DNA from 3 places in the Dorea longicatena genome. Region 3 is predicted to be linked to each of the others. Evidence: riboswitches for the same ligand, from Rfam matches in the RefSeq annotation. Region 3 holds a riboswitch; each other region holds the start of a gene.
What was found. Region 3 has a riboswitch for glycine ahead of NQ508_RS08860 (serine hydroxymethyltransferase). Riboswitches for the same ligand answer to the same signal wherever they lie in the genome.
Positions count from the first base shown of each region.

Region 1: linked by a shared signal. The riboswitch ahead of NQ508_RS03545 (alanine/glycine:cation symporter family protein) and the one ahead of NQ508_RS08860 (serine hydroxymethyltransferase) in region 3 are both predicted to bind glycine.
Region 2: linked by a shared signal. The riboswitch ahead of NQ508_RS03605 (GrdX family protein) and the one ahead of NQ508_RS08860 (serine hydroxymethyltransferase) in region 3 are both predicted to bind glycine.

Region 1 covers NZ_CP102280.1:722,825-727,101, reverse strand. Annotated here, with positions in the region: gene NQ508_RS03555 (phasin family protein) at 1-180, opposite strand, end outside; gene NQ508_RS03550 (diacylglycerol kinase) at 202-579, opposite strand; gene NQ508_RS03545 (alanine/glycine:cation symporter family protein) at 829-2,286, opposite strand; glycine riboswitch at 2,288-2,392, opposite strand; gene NQ508_RS03540 (DUF3877 family protein) at 2,624-3,157, opposite strand; gene NQ508_RS03535 (dihydroorotase) at 3,305-4,277, shown strand, end outside.
Region 2 covers NZ_CP102280.1:740,994-745,270, forward strand. Annotated here, with positions in the region: gene NQ508_RS03595 (glycine--tRNA ligase) at 1-290, shown strand, start outside; gene NQ508_RS03600 (alanine/glycine:cation symporter family protein) at 538-1,911, shown strand; glycine riboswitch at 2,123-2,235, shown strand; gene NQ508_RS03605 (GrdX family protein) at 2,380-2,760, shown strand; gene NQ508_RS03610 (glycine/sarcosine/betaine reductase component B subunit) at 2,833-4,113, shown strand; gene grdB (glycine reductase complex selenoprotein B) at 4,132-4,277, shown strand, end outside.
Region 3 covers NZ_CP102280.1:1,861,350-1,865,626, forward strand. Annotated here, with positions in the region: gene gcvT (glycine cleavage system aminomethyltransferase GcvT) at 1-219, opposite strand, end outside; gene NQ508_RS08860 (serine hydroxymethyltransferase) at 288-1,535, opposite strand; glycine riboswitch at 1,637-1,710, opposite strand; gene NQ508_RS08865 (Mrp/NBP35 family ATP-binding protein) at 1,996-2,829, opposite strand; gene NQ508_RS08870 (RidA family protein) at 2,835-3,212, opposite strand; gene NQ508_RS08875 (ornithine cyclodeaminase family protein) at 3,217-4,164, opposite strand; gene NQ508_RS08880 (MATE family efflux transporter) at 4,166-4,277, opposite strand, start outside.

The DNA of each region.
Region 1 (4,277 bases), 1.1 Mb from region 3:
TTTTACTGTCGACTTGATGTTATGCTTAAGTTCTTCATTCAGTGCTTTGCCCTGTTCAACAGTCAACTCACCCTTTTTCACCATCTCATCCAGAAGTTCTTTTGATTTCTCTCCTGTGACTGCAACTGCTCCGATTCCTGCAAGTAATACTTTCTTTAATCCGCTTCCTAATTTTTCCATAGGTCGTTCTCCTTTCGATGTCTATATAGACAGGCTTTCCAAAAGCTTTGGAATAAATATGATCATCCCTGCAATTGCTGCCATGATTGCCGCGATCAGTACTGCTCCTGCTGCAGCATCTTTTGCAAGCTTTGCAAGCGGCTTTCTCTCTTCCGTGACCAGATCGACCACTGCTTCCACTGCCGTATTCACCATTTCCAATGCCATGACCAGACCAAACAATATCAGGCAGATACACCACTCTACCGGTGTAATATGAAATACGAATCCTGCGATCACCACACAAACCATTGCCACACAATGAATCTTCATATTCCGTTCCTTCGTTACCACTGCAAATATTCCGGCAAATGCATAACCGAAGCTTTTATACAATGGATCTTTCTTTTGTTTCTTCATTTTTGCACCTGTCCTTTGTTTTCTTACATTTTAACACATTTTGCACAAATTTACACAAACATTGTATGTATTTTGTTTTATTTTAGAAATAATACGGACTTTTAAAGAAAAGTATGACCTTTTATAAATTCTGCATCCAGCATAATTTTTCTATCAAAATAAGAGGACAAAAATAAATACAGGGATTCTGCTTCTTATACCAAAATCCCTGTATTTTATCACCATATGCTCTACAGAACTTATATTCTATTATACATTCTCTGCATTCATTCCTTTGAGAATTCTCTGATTCTTCTCTTCCACATTCAGTTTTTCCGTAAATGCTTTCGTTTCTTTTACTATGACTTTGCTGAGTGCAAGCAAGGCTATCAGATTCGGGATTGCCATCAATGCATTGAAGATATCTGCGATATTCCATACTGCCGCAACCGTCATATATGGTCCGATGAATACACATATAATATAAAGCCATCTATACGCTCTTACAGCTTTCATATTCTTATTAAACAGATATTCCAGGCATCGTTCTCCGTAATAATCCCATCCAAGAATCGTTGTAAATGCAAAAAATACCAGACAAATCATCAATGCAAAGGATGCCACAACCGGCGGGAACGGAAGTCCCTTCTGGAAGGCCGCTGTCGTAATTTCCACACCTTCCAGTCCCGTATTCCATGTTCCTGTAATGACAATAGAAAGTCCTGTCATCGTACAGATTACGATCGTATCAATAAATGTACCGGTCATTGACACCAGTCCCTGTCTTGCAGGTTCTTTGGTCTGTGCTGCAGCCGCTGCGATCGGTGCGCTTCCAAGTCCGGATTCATTCGAGAAGATTCCTCTGGCAATACCTTTCTGCATTGCTACGATCATACTTCCCATTGCACCACCGGCCAGTGCGCTTCCGGTAAATGCAGATTTTACAATTGTTACAATAGCTGCCGGAATTGCGGTAATATTTGTCACCATGATAATGACTGCCAATACTACATACAGAACCGCCATGAACGGAACGACGATCTCAGATACTTTTGCAATTCTCTTGATTCCACCTAATACAACCATTCCGACACATACCGTCAGTACCAGACAGGATATTACAGTTGCCCATGAATAATCATTTCCAAACAATGCTACTGTATGTGCCATGTTCGGATCAAAAAAGTTACGGACTGCAGATGAGATACCATTCACCTGTGTAAATGTACCGATTCCGAATAATCCAACCCCTGCTCCAAAGAATGCAAATATCTTTGCAAGCCATCTGAACTTTACACCCATTCCATTCTCAATGTAATAGAATGGTCCGCCAAGTACATGCCCGTCTTCATCGATCGTACGGTATTTTACTGCCAGAAGACCTTCTGAATACTTTGTTGCCATTCCTAAAAATGCTGTCAGGATCATCCAGAATAACGCTCCCGGTCCACCTGCAGAAATTGCAGTTGCCACACCGACGATATTACCGGTACCGATTGTTGCCGATAATGCGGTACAAAGAGCTCCAAAGCTGGTTACTTCTCCGTGTCCATCTTCTTCATTTTTCACCATGAATTTTAACGCTTTTCCAAGATACCTTACCTGAAGAAGGCCCAAGCGCACAGTCAGAAAAATTCCTGTGACCAGAATTAAGATGATTAACGGAAGTCCCCATACGACTCCGTCAAACCATGTAATAAAAGTGTCAATACGTCCAAAAATTCCCATAATTCATTCCTCCATCCTTTTGCCTGAGAGATTTGCAGATCTGTTTTCTGCTTACACCTTCGGCGCTTTTCATTTCATTACGAAAAGACTCTCCTGAGTTTTTTATGATAACGTAATCGCATTGCAGCAAATTCGTCAAAGTAATTGTCATTATTTTGAGAATAAATCCTCACCCAAATCGCTTTAGCACGTCTTTGCTTTAGCACGATGTAGGATAGCTTATCATGAATCTTTACATATAGCAAGATATTTTATAATTAAAAATGCAGGCAGCATTTATAAGTTATAATTATAATTCCTGTCTGCATCTGTATTTTTATCCTTTTCCGACTGCCTTTCAGAATCCGAAATCTGCATAATCTTCCGGCAAAAAACGGTGATAGATCATATGACCCCCTTCGTCCTTAAAGCAGTAATAGTATTCGTCCTCATTTTCTTCCGGAAATCTTACCCAAAAGTCAAATTCTCCGTTGTGCATATCTCCCACCCTGATATCTTTTGCCTCTTTCTGAAATATCGCAAGGATATCTTCTTTTTTGATTCCGTGATTCATCATCAGCTCCACCAGCTTTTTGATGAATTCATTTTCTGCCGTATGTTCATGTACATAGACACTTCCCTGTTCCGGAATATGCAGGCAGAATCTGTCTTTTTTGTGCGTTACACAGATATCTCCGAGTTTTTTCTTTACTTCTTCCGGGAACTGTTCCAGACGTGTCTGCATCTCATCCACATCGTCATCCGCCTCAAAGAAATGATTGAGGGAAATCAATGGATAATACAAACGGATCTCTTCTTTTCGAAATCCAAGTTTTGCCTGTTCTTCTTTTATAATATCGATCAAATTTTTTTCCAAACGTTTAAATCCCATTTCTGTTCTACGTGCTCCTTTTATTTCTCATATATTCAGCTTTCCTGTTCCATGTCTCTTAATTGACAAGCCCATTTCCAATACATTATACTACATTTATAATATTTACTGTATTTTAACATCAGATTTTTAAGGAGGAAATTTATCATGATCATCAAACATGGACTTGTGGTAGATCCTGCATCTAGTCTGTCCGAGCATATGGATATACTGGTGAAGAACGGAAAAATTGCAAGAATCGCACCTGAAATTTCAGAAGATTCCGAGGAGATTCTAGAAGCCGGAGGACTCGTTGTCGGACCGGGACTCATCGATACACATGTACATTTCCGTGATCCGGGATTTACATATAAAGAAGATATCCATACAGGAGCAAAGGCATCTGCAAAAGGCGGGTTTACTACTGTAATCTGTATGGCAAATACATCCCCTACGGTCGACAATACAGACACCCTCAAAGATAATCTTGCACGTGCTTCCAAAGAAGATATCCGTATCTTCCAGGCTGCTGCAATCTCCCGTTCATTAAAGGGCCAGGACGAAGTAGACATGCTTGCATTAAAAGAAGCCGGGGCATGCGGATTTACCGATGACGGCATCCCTCTTCTGAATGCTGAGTTCTGCTATCAGGCGATGAAAAATGCCGCAAAGTTAAACGTTCCGATCAGTCTTCACGAAGAAGACCCGGCTTTTATCCGCAACAATGGGATCAATCATGGCAAAGTATCCGATGCACTCGGCATCTACGGTTCTCCATCCATTGCCGAAGAAGCACTGGTGGCAAGAGACTGTCTTCTGGCGCTCCGTTCCGGTGCAGATGTTGTAATCCAGCATATCAGTTCCGGTGTATCGATTGATCTGATCCGTACATACAAAAAACTGGGGGCAAAATTACACGCTGAGGCAACACCGCACCACTTCTCCTTAACAGAAGACGCTGTTTTGGAACATGGCACGCTGGCAAAGATGAATCCGCCGCTTCGTACGGAAAATGACCGCCAGCAGATTATTGCAGGACTCGCTGATGGAACTATTGACCTGATTGCTACGGATCATGCCCCACACAGCACAGAAGAAAAATCCAAACCGATCACAGAAGCCCCAAGCGGCATTATCGGTC
Region 2 (4,277 bases), 1.1 Mb from region 3:
TGGCACCGGTTAAGATCGGTGTGCTTCCGCTTTCTAAGAAGCTGAATGAAGGCGCAGAGAAAGTATTTGCACAGTTAAGCAAGAAATACAACTGCGAATATGATGACCGTGGAAATATCGGAAAACGTTACCGTCGTCAGGATGAGATCGGAACACCATTCTGTGTAACATACGATTTCGATTCTGAAGAAGACGGAGCAGTAACTGTCCGTGACAGAGATACCATGGAACAGGAAAGAATCAAGATTGAAGATCTGGATGCTTATTTCGAGAAGAAATTCGAGTGGTAAGAATCAGAAAATTGAAGCATAAGAGATAAAACAAGAGACCGTGGAATCGGCTATGTATGCCAAAGTGCGTGCATGGCGGTTTCACGGTCTTTTTTTATATATGCAGGTATGTAGAAAATGATTTGTGCATAATGTACAAAAAAATAAAATATAAAATAAAATATTGATTTAAAATAAATAAAAGAGTATATTTATAGAAAACACCTGATTCATTATTCATAAAATCTATAAGTAAGGAGGAAAGACTTTGGATAAACTGAATAATATCGTATTACTGATTCAGCATTATCTGGCAGATTATATTTTAATCATTCTGCTGTTAGGAGGAGGTGTTATATTTACGATCCGGCTCGGATTTATCCAGATACGGGGATTTAAGGCCGGGTGGAAAAGAACGTTTGGCGGACTGTTTTCGAAAAAAGGAACGGCGGGAAAAGACGGTATGTCATCATTTCAGGCACTTGCAACGGCTATTGCAGCACAGGTAGGAACGGGGAATATTGCAGGAGCGGCAACAGCATTGGCAATAGGCGGACCGGGAGCGATTTTCTGGATGTGGATTGCGGCATTTCTTGGAATGGCGACCATTTTCGGAGAAGCTATTATGGCTCAGAAATATAAGCATGTAGGAAAAGACGGGCATGTAACAGGCGGACCGGTTTATTATATTCAGGCGGCTTTCAAAGGTACTTTTGGAAAAATCCTGGCAGCTGTCTTTTCTGTTCTGATCATTTTTGCACTGGGATTTATGGGAAATGCGGTACAGTCCAACTCGATAGCGTCAGCATTTCATACTGCATTTGGTATACCACAGATAGTGGTGGGGATCATTATAGCGGTTATCGCATTGTTTGTATTTGTCGGAGGAATTTCCAGAATTGCAAAAGTTACAGAGACGATTGTTCCAATCATGGCATGTTTTTATATTATCGGATCACTGATTGTAATCTTTGCAAACTTTAAAGAAATCCCATATGCATTTTATTCTATCGTTGTAGGTGCTTTTAAACCGTCTGCAGTCAGTGGCGGAGCAGTGGGAGCAACGGTAAAGCTTGCACTCACAAAAGGTGTGGCAAGAGGACTGTTCTCGAATGAAGCAGGTATGGGATCGACGCCTCACGCACATGCGGTAGCGAAAGTAGAACATCCGGTAGAGCAGGGATTTGTAGCAATGATCGGTGTATTCATTGATACCTTTGTAATTCTGAATCTGACGGCACTGGTGATTATTACAACACAGTCGATTCCGACAGGGCTTACAGGTACAGCACTCAGCCAGTATGCATTTTCGAGTGTATTCGGAAAATTCGGTAATGTATTTATTGCAATCTGTATGTTCTTTTTCGCATTTTCGACGATTATCGGCTGGTATTTCTTTGGACAGGCCAATGTGAAATATTTATTTGGAAAAAATGCAGTAAAGCCGTATGCGGTTCTGGTTTCGCTCTGTGTATTGTTAGGTTCACTTGCACAGGTTGATCTGGTATGGAATATGGCAGACTGTTTCAATTCATTGATGGTAATTCCTAATATTCTTGCATTGTTCTTCCTGAGCAGCCAGATGAAAGAACTGCATGACGATTACTATCATAATTTCTTAAAAAATAAAAAAGTAAAATAAAGAAAAAAGACTTTATGAATAATGAATAAGTGAAAATGAAAAAATGGAGGAAAAATAAAAAAATATACAAATAGTAGATTGCATAATTGTTCAAAACGACTAAAAAAAGATAAAAAAAGATAAAGTATTGCAATATAAGTAACAATGATGTAATATAGAAGAAGGAAATAAATGATATAAAAATTTTCTATAACTGAAAAGAAGAGTGGGATGATATTTCTCAAGAGAGAGCTGCCAGGGCAGCCGCCGAAGAGGCAAACCGGTATCGAAAAAAATGGGGAGAAACCGGACGAAACTTTCAGGCAAAAGGACGGAGAAAGGTACTACATTCTGAATCTTGTACTGTAAGAGGAATTAGATTTAACAGGACGAAAGACAGAAAAGGACGTTTGAACGCAGTAACTGGCGTGGGACGTCCTTTTTATTTTCTAAGGCTGGTTGAAATAACATAAGAGAGGATGGACATGAATGAGTAAGTATATGGTGATCACAAATAATCCGCTTGTACGATCCAGGCTGGATGATACACATGAGGTAATCTATCTGGAACTCTCTTATGAAGAACTTCTGAAGGTAGTAAGGGACAGAATTTACGAAGGTCACAGATTATTGACACATCCATTATCAGGAAGTGTAAAACCAAAGGAAACACCGTACAAATCTGTGCTGATATCTGAGAGAAAGGAGAAGGTGGATGGGGAATCTGTCAGATTGATTGAAAATGCGATTCTGGTATGTCAGAAATTTCAAGATAAAAGTAAGTATTACAAAGAAGAAGTTTATAAGGATTTTCAATTGGTTGACTGGACTTTATTAGAGAGCGGACTGGCGTCTGCGGATGTCTGGTAGAAGACAGTGATAAAAGAGGTTGTAAAACGGGCAGCGTTTTATAAAAGAAGATGAAAAGAGGAGGAAAAGATCGTGAGATTAGAAATGGGTAATATTTACATTAAGGATATCCAGTTTGCGGATACATCAAAGATTGAAGATGGAATCCTGTATGTAGATAAAGGAGCTGTAAAAGCGGTAGCATTGGAAGATGAGCATATCAAAACAGTCACTTTTGATATTGCGAAACCAGGAGAATCAGTAAGAATCACACCGGTAAAAGATGTGATCGAACCAAGAGTAAAAGTTGAGGGAAAAGGCGGGGTATTCCCGGGAATTATTTCAAAAGTTGATACCGTTGGTTCCGGAAAGACGTATGCATTAAAAGGAATGGCTGTTGTAACAGCAGGAAGAATCGTCGGTTTCCAGGAAGGTATCATTGACATGACAGGACCGGGAGCTGATTACACACCATTTTCCAAGACATTGAATCTGGTTATGGTATGTGAACCTGTAGAAGGTATCAAGCAGCATGAATATGAAAAAGCAGTCCGGTTTGCCGGATTCCGGGTAGCAGCTTACATTGGGGAATTAGCGCGTGAGCTTACACCGGATGAGACAAAAGTATATGAGACATGCGGTATCAAAGAAGGAATCACACAGTATCCGGATCTTCCGAGAGTTGCATATGTCCAGATGCTTCAAAGCCAGGGACTCTTACATGACACTTATGTATACGGAGTGGATGCAAAGAAGACACTTCCTACAATCTTAAGTCCTACAGAGATCATGGACGGAGCAATCGTCTCTGGTAACTGTGTATCTGCATGTGATAAGAATCCTACATATGTACATGAGAATAATCCGGTTGTTCATGATCTGTTTGAAGAACATGGAAAGACACTGAACTTCGTATGTCAGATCATTACAAATGAAAATGTATACCTTGCAGATAAAGAAAGATCTTCTGACTGGACAGCAAAACTGTGTAAGATGTTAGATCTGGATGGCGTTATTGTATCACAGGAAGGATTTGGTAATCCGGATACAGACCTTATTATGAACTGTAAGAAGATCGAAGCAGAAGGCATCAAGACTGTAATTATTACAGATGAGTATGCCGGACGTGATGGAAAATCACAGTCTCTTGCGGACGCAGATGTGGCAGCAGATGCGGTTGTAACAGGTGGTAATGCAAATGAAGTTGTTATCCTGCCAAAACTTGATAAAGTAATTGGAACTTTAGATTATGTGACAAAGATCGCCGGAGCAAGTGAAGATACACTTCGCGAAGATGGATCTCTTGAAGTAGAACTTCAGGTCATCACAGGTGCAACAAATGAGACAGGTTTCAATAAGCTGAGTGCAAGATAGAAGAGGGAGGATAAGAATATGTCTAAGATAAAAGTAGTTCATTATATCAACCAGTTCTTTGCACAGATTGGTGGAGAGGAAAAAGCAGACTATCCTGCAGAAATTCGTGTTGGGGAAGTTGTAGGACCTGGTCTGGCACTGACACAGAATTTTAAAGATGAAGC
Region 3 (4,277 bases):
ATTCGTCAGGATCTGGTTCAGATTCGCCAGTGCATCTTTGCCTTCACATAATACCTCTCCCATATGTGAGACATCGAAAAGTCCTGCCTGTGTACGTACTGACATATGTTCTTTGATCACACCTGTTCCATACTGTACCGGGAGAAGATATCCCCCAAATTCTACGATCTTTCCACCGGCTTTTACATGTGCGTCATAAAGTGGAGTCTTTAATTCCATTGTCTTTTCCTCCTTGACATTCTGTGTGTTAGTGCAATACCAGTTCGAATCCGTTGCATTACTAACTGTTAAACATAAAGTGGATATTTACCACAAATCTCATTTACTGCTGCACGGATCTCATCTGCTTTTGTATCAAAGTCTGTAACGGTCATCTTGATCAGTTTTGCGATGGTCTTCATGTCTTCTTCTTTCAGACCTCTCGTTGTCACTGCCGGTGTTCCGATACGGATTCCGCTTGTTACGAACGGGCTTGCCGGATCATTCGGCACTGCGTTCTTATTGACTGTGATATAGACTTTGTCCAGTCTGTTCTGCAGTTCTTTTCCTGTAATATTCATGTTCTGCAAATCCACTAACATCAGATGGTTGTCTGTTCCGCCGCTTACCAGGTTGAATCCCTCATCGATCATAGCCTGTGCAAGTGCTTTTGCATTCTTGATCACCTGTTCCTGATACTCTTTGAACTCCGGTTTTAAAGCTTCTCCGAAACAGATTGCTTTTGCGGCGATGATGTGCATCAGCGGTCCGCCCTGTGTTCCAGGGAAAATGGCTTTGTTGATTGCTTTTGCATATTTTTCTTTGCACATGATCATACCGCCTCTTGGGCCTCTGAGTGTCTTGTGTGTCGTTGTAGTTACTACGTCTGCGTATGGAACCGGACTCTGGTGAAGTCCAGCTGCCACAAGTCCTGCAATATGTGCCATATCTACGAACAAATACGCTCCGACTTCTTTTGCGATATCTTCAAAAATGTCAAACCGGATCTCTCTCGGATATGCAGATGCGCCTGCAACGATCATCTTTGGTTTGCATTCCTGTGCGATCTTACGGATCTCATCGTAATCCAGATATCCATCGTCGTTCACATTATATGGTACGAAATGATATAAGATTCCGGATAAATTCACCGGTGAACCATGTGTCAGGTGTCCGCCATGTGCAAGGTTCAGGCCCATAACGGTATCGCCTGGTTCGAGAAGTGCCTGATACACTGCAGTATTGGCATTGGCTCCGGAATGCGGCTGTACACATACATGCTCACATCCGAATAATTCTTTTGCTCTTTCAATTGCCAGATTCTCCAGAATGTCTACATCTTCGCATCCGCCGTAATATCTCTTTCCCGGATAACCTTCTGCATACTTATTGGTCGGTACGGTTCCCATTGCCAGCATCACTGCCGGGCTTACAATATTTTCAGATGCGATCAGCTCCAGATTTCTTCTCTGTCTGCCAAGCTCTAATGCAAGTGCTTCCCCAACTTCTTTGTCACATTCTGTGATGTAGTTTGTTACATCTTCGATTCTGTTCATTTGTTTTTACCTCCTTCGGAATCTGCCTGCTTTTCGCGCCCATTCCCCATTTTGAGCACTAAAAAAGCAGGCAAAAAATACTTTCTTTTCAAAAGTGTTTTTTGTCTGCCTCTGTCCTTTTACCTGAAAGATTACTTCTTCGGTACAATTCTTATTGTTCTCCAGAGCGTCGTCCGAATTCGTTCCATTTTACCTGAGAGTTTCTGCATGCCCCTTCGGCTCCTATGCTGCATGGTATCTTTGCTTCCTTCTACGCATTTTATCAAAATAATACGTTCCACTTCATTTATGCACTTTGCACATAGGTATCTCACAAATTCATCTATCAACTATGCAATTAGCATAACAGGTTATGTCCTTTAAGTCAACAGTAAATCCATAAGTTAATTATTTATCACAAAAGATGGTACCTGTCAAAGTATTTCAACTCTGCCAAATACCATCTTCTTATCTCCATCTCTTAAAGCTTATTTACTGCTTCCGCAAGATAATCATTGCTTACTTCTGCAAAGTTCTCATTCTCCACTGCCTCTGCAAGACTTGCATCAATCGGCATCTTACCGATGACCGGAACGCCGAGTTCTTCTGCCACTTCGTCGATGTGGCTCTCGCCGAATACGGAGATCTTACGTCCGCAGTCCGGACATTCCAGATAACTGTAGTTCTCCACGATTCCGAGTACCGGGATATCCATCTGTCCTGCCATGTTGTAAGCTTTCTTTACGATCATGCGTACCAGATCCTGCGGAGAAGTTACGATCACGATGCCTTCTACCGGAAGGGACTGGAATACGGTAAGCGGTACATCACCGGTTCCCGGCGGCATGTCTACGAAGAGATAATCCAGTTCTCCCCATGCAACATCTGTCCAGAACTGTGTGACAACACCTGAGATGACCGGACCTCTCCATATAACCGGATCATCTTCTTCCGGAAGTAAAAGGTTGATGGACATGATCTTCGTTCCATCCTTTGCCTCACATGGGAAAATATTTTCTCCATCCCCTTTTGCTTTTTCATGGATTCCATACATCTTCGGAATGGATGGACCTGTGATATCTGCGTCCATGATACCTACAGAAAATCCCTGTTCTCTCATCAGCCTTGCAAGCGATGCGGTAACCATAGATTTTCCAACGCCGCCTTTTCCGCTGACAACTGCGATCACATGGTTGATGTGTGATTTTTTATTTTCCGGTTTGATCAGACTCTGCGGTTTGCTTCCGCATTCACCTGCATGGGAACAGCCCGCACAATCGGACGGGCTGCAGCCTGTTTTTTGTCCTTCTGCCATTTGTCTTACTCCTCTACAGCCGCAATAAGTTCTACTTCACACAGAACTCCCTTTGGAAGTGTCTTTACTGCAACACAGCTTCTTGCCGGTTTTGATGTAAAGTATTTTCCATATACTTCGTTGAATGCTGCAAAGTCACTCATATCTGCAAGGAAGCATGTTGTCTTTAATACCTTGTCAAATGATGTTCCAGCTTCTTTTAAGACCTCTCCTAAGTTCTTGCATACCTGCTCTGTCTGTGCTTCAATTGTAGTTGCTTCTACATCATTCACTTCCGGATTGATTGCGATCTGTCCTGCTGTATACAGTACTCCGTTGTGTACATATCCCTGTGAGTATGGTCCAAGTGCCTTTGGTGCTTTTTCTGTTGCTACGATTTTCATAATGTTATTTCTCCTTTGCTACTTCATATAATTTCTGTGCGATACACACATCAAATAATCCCATTCCAACCGATTTGAAATATGTTGTCTGACCTTCTTTGATCTCTTTTTCCCCCGATACGAGATATTCATGCATCAGTTTTATGCGGTCTTTTGTAAGTTTTCCACTTGCCAGGGGCTGGCTTAGATCTCCGCTTTCCTCACATGCGTATGGCAGTTCTATGTATACATTGTCCACCAGATCCAGTACTGCATCCGGGATTTCCCTCATCTCCGGCATATAAGAGCCGATCGCAATGATGCATTTTCCTCTCAGAAGTTCTTTGTCATCCGGAAGAACAGGTGTGGTAGAAGGAGTTGTTGTACAGATGATATCACTGTTTCGTACAAGCTCTTCCACTGCTTTACATTGTACTACCTTTACGTCTTCCTTATCAATAGCTTTTTTCAGTCTTTCCAGATAATCTGTCAGATCACGGTCACTGTGGTTGAACACATATACGGTATGGATATCTCTTGCCGCACATGCATACACAGCCTGATGGAATCCCTGCATTCCTGCTCCGATGATTCCTACGGTGCGACAGTCTTTTCTTGACAGATGGCGGATCCCCACACCGCCGACAGCTCCGGTTCTCCATGCCGTTACCGATTGCCCGTCCATAACAGCAAGCGGCGCGCCTGTCGTATAATCATTCAGTAACACGATACCATCTATCGACGGCAATCCCAGTTTAGAATTCTCCGGGAAGATCGACAGGATCTTTGTCCCTATGATATCCTTTGTGTAACATGGCATATACATGAGCTGCTTATTTTCATGTTCTACCGTTGGTCTTGGCGGCATATAGAACTCGCCTGATCCATAGATCCGGTATGCCTCTTCAATCTGATCCATCATCTGATCCGGATCGACCATTTCTTCGATCTGCTCCTTGCTTAATACGATCATTTTACATTTCCTCCAGTTCTTTTTGTTCCCTTGTGACATCTCTCAGCCACTTGTATGTCAAATACCGCTTTAAAGTAATCGGTACTTTGATCAGTTCATCACTCATCAGTATA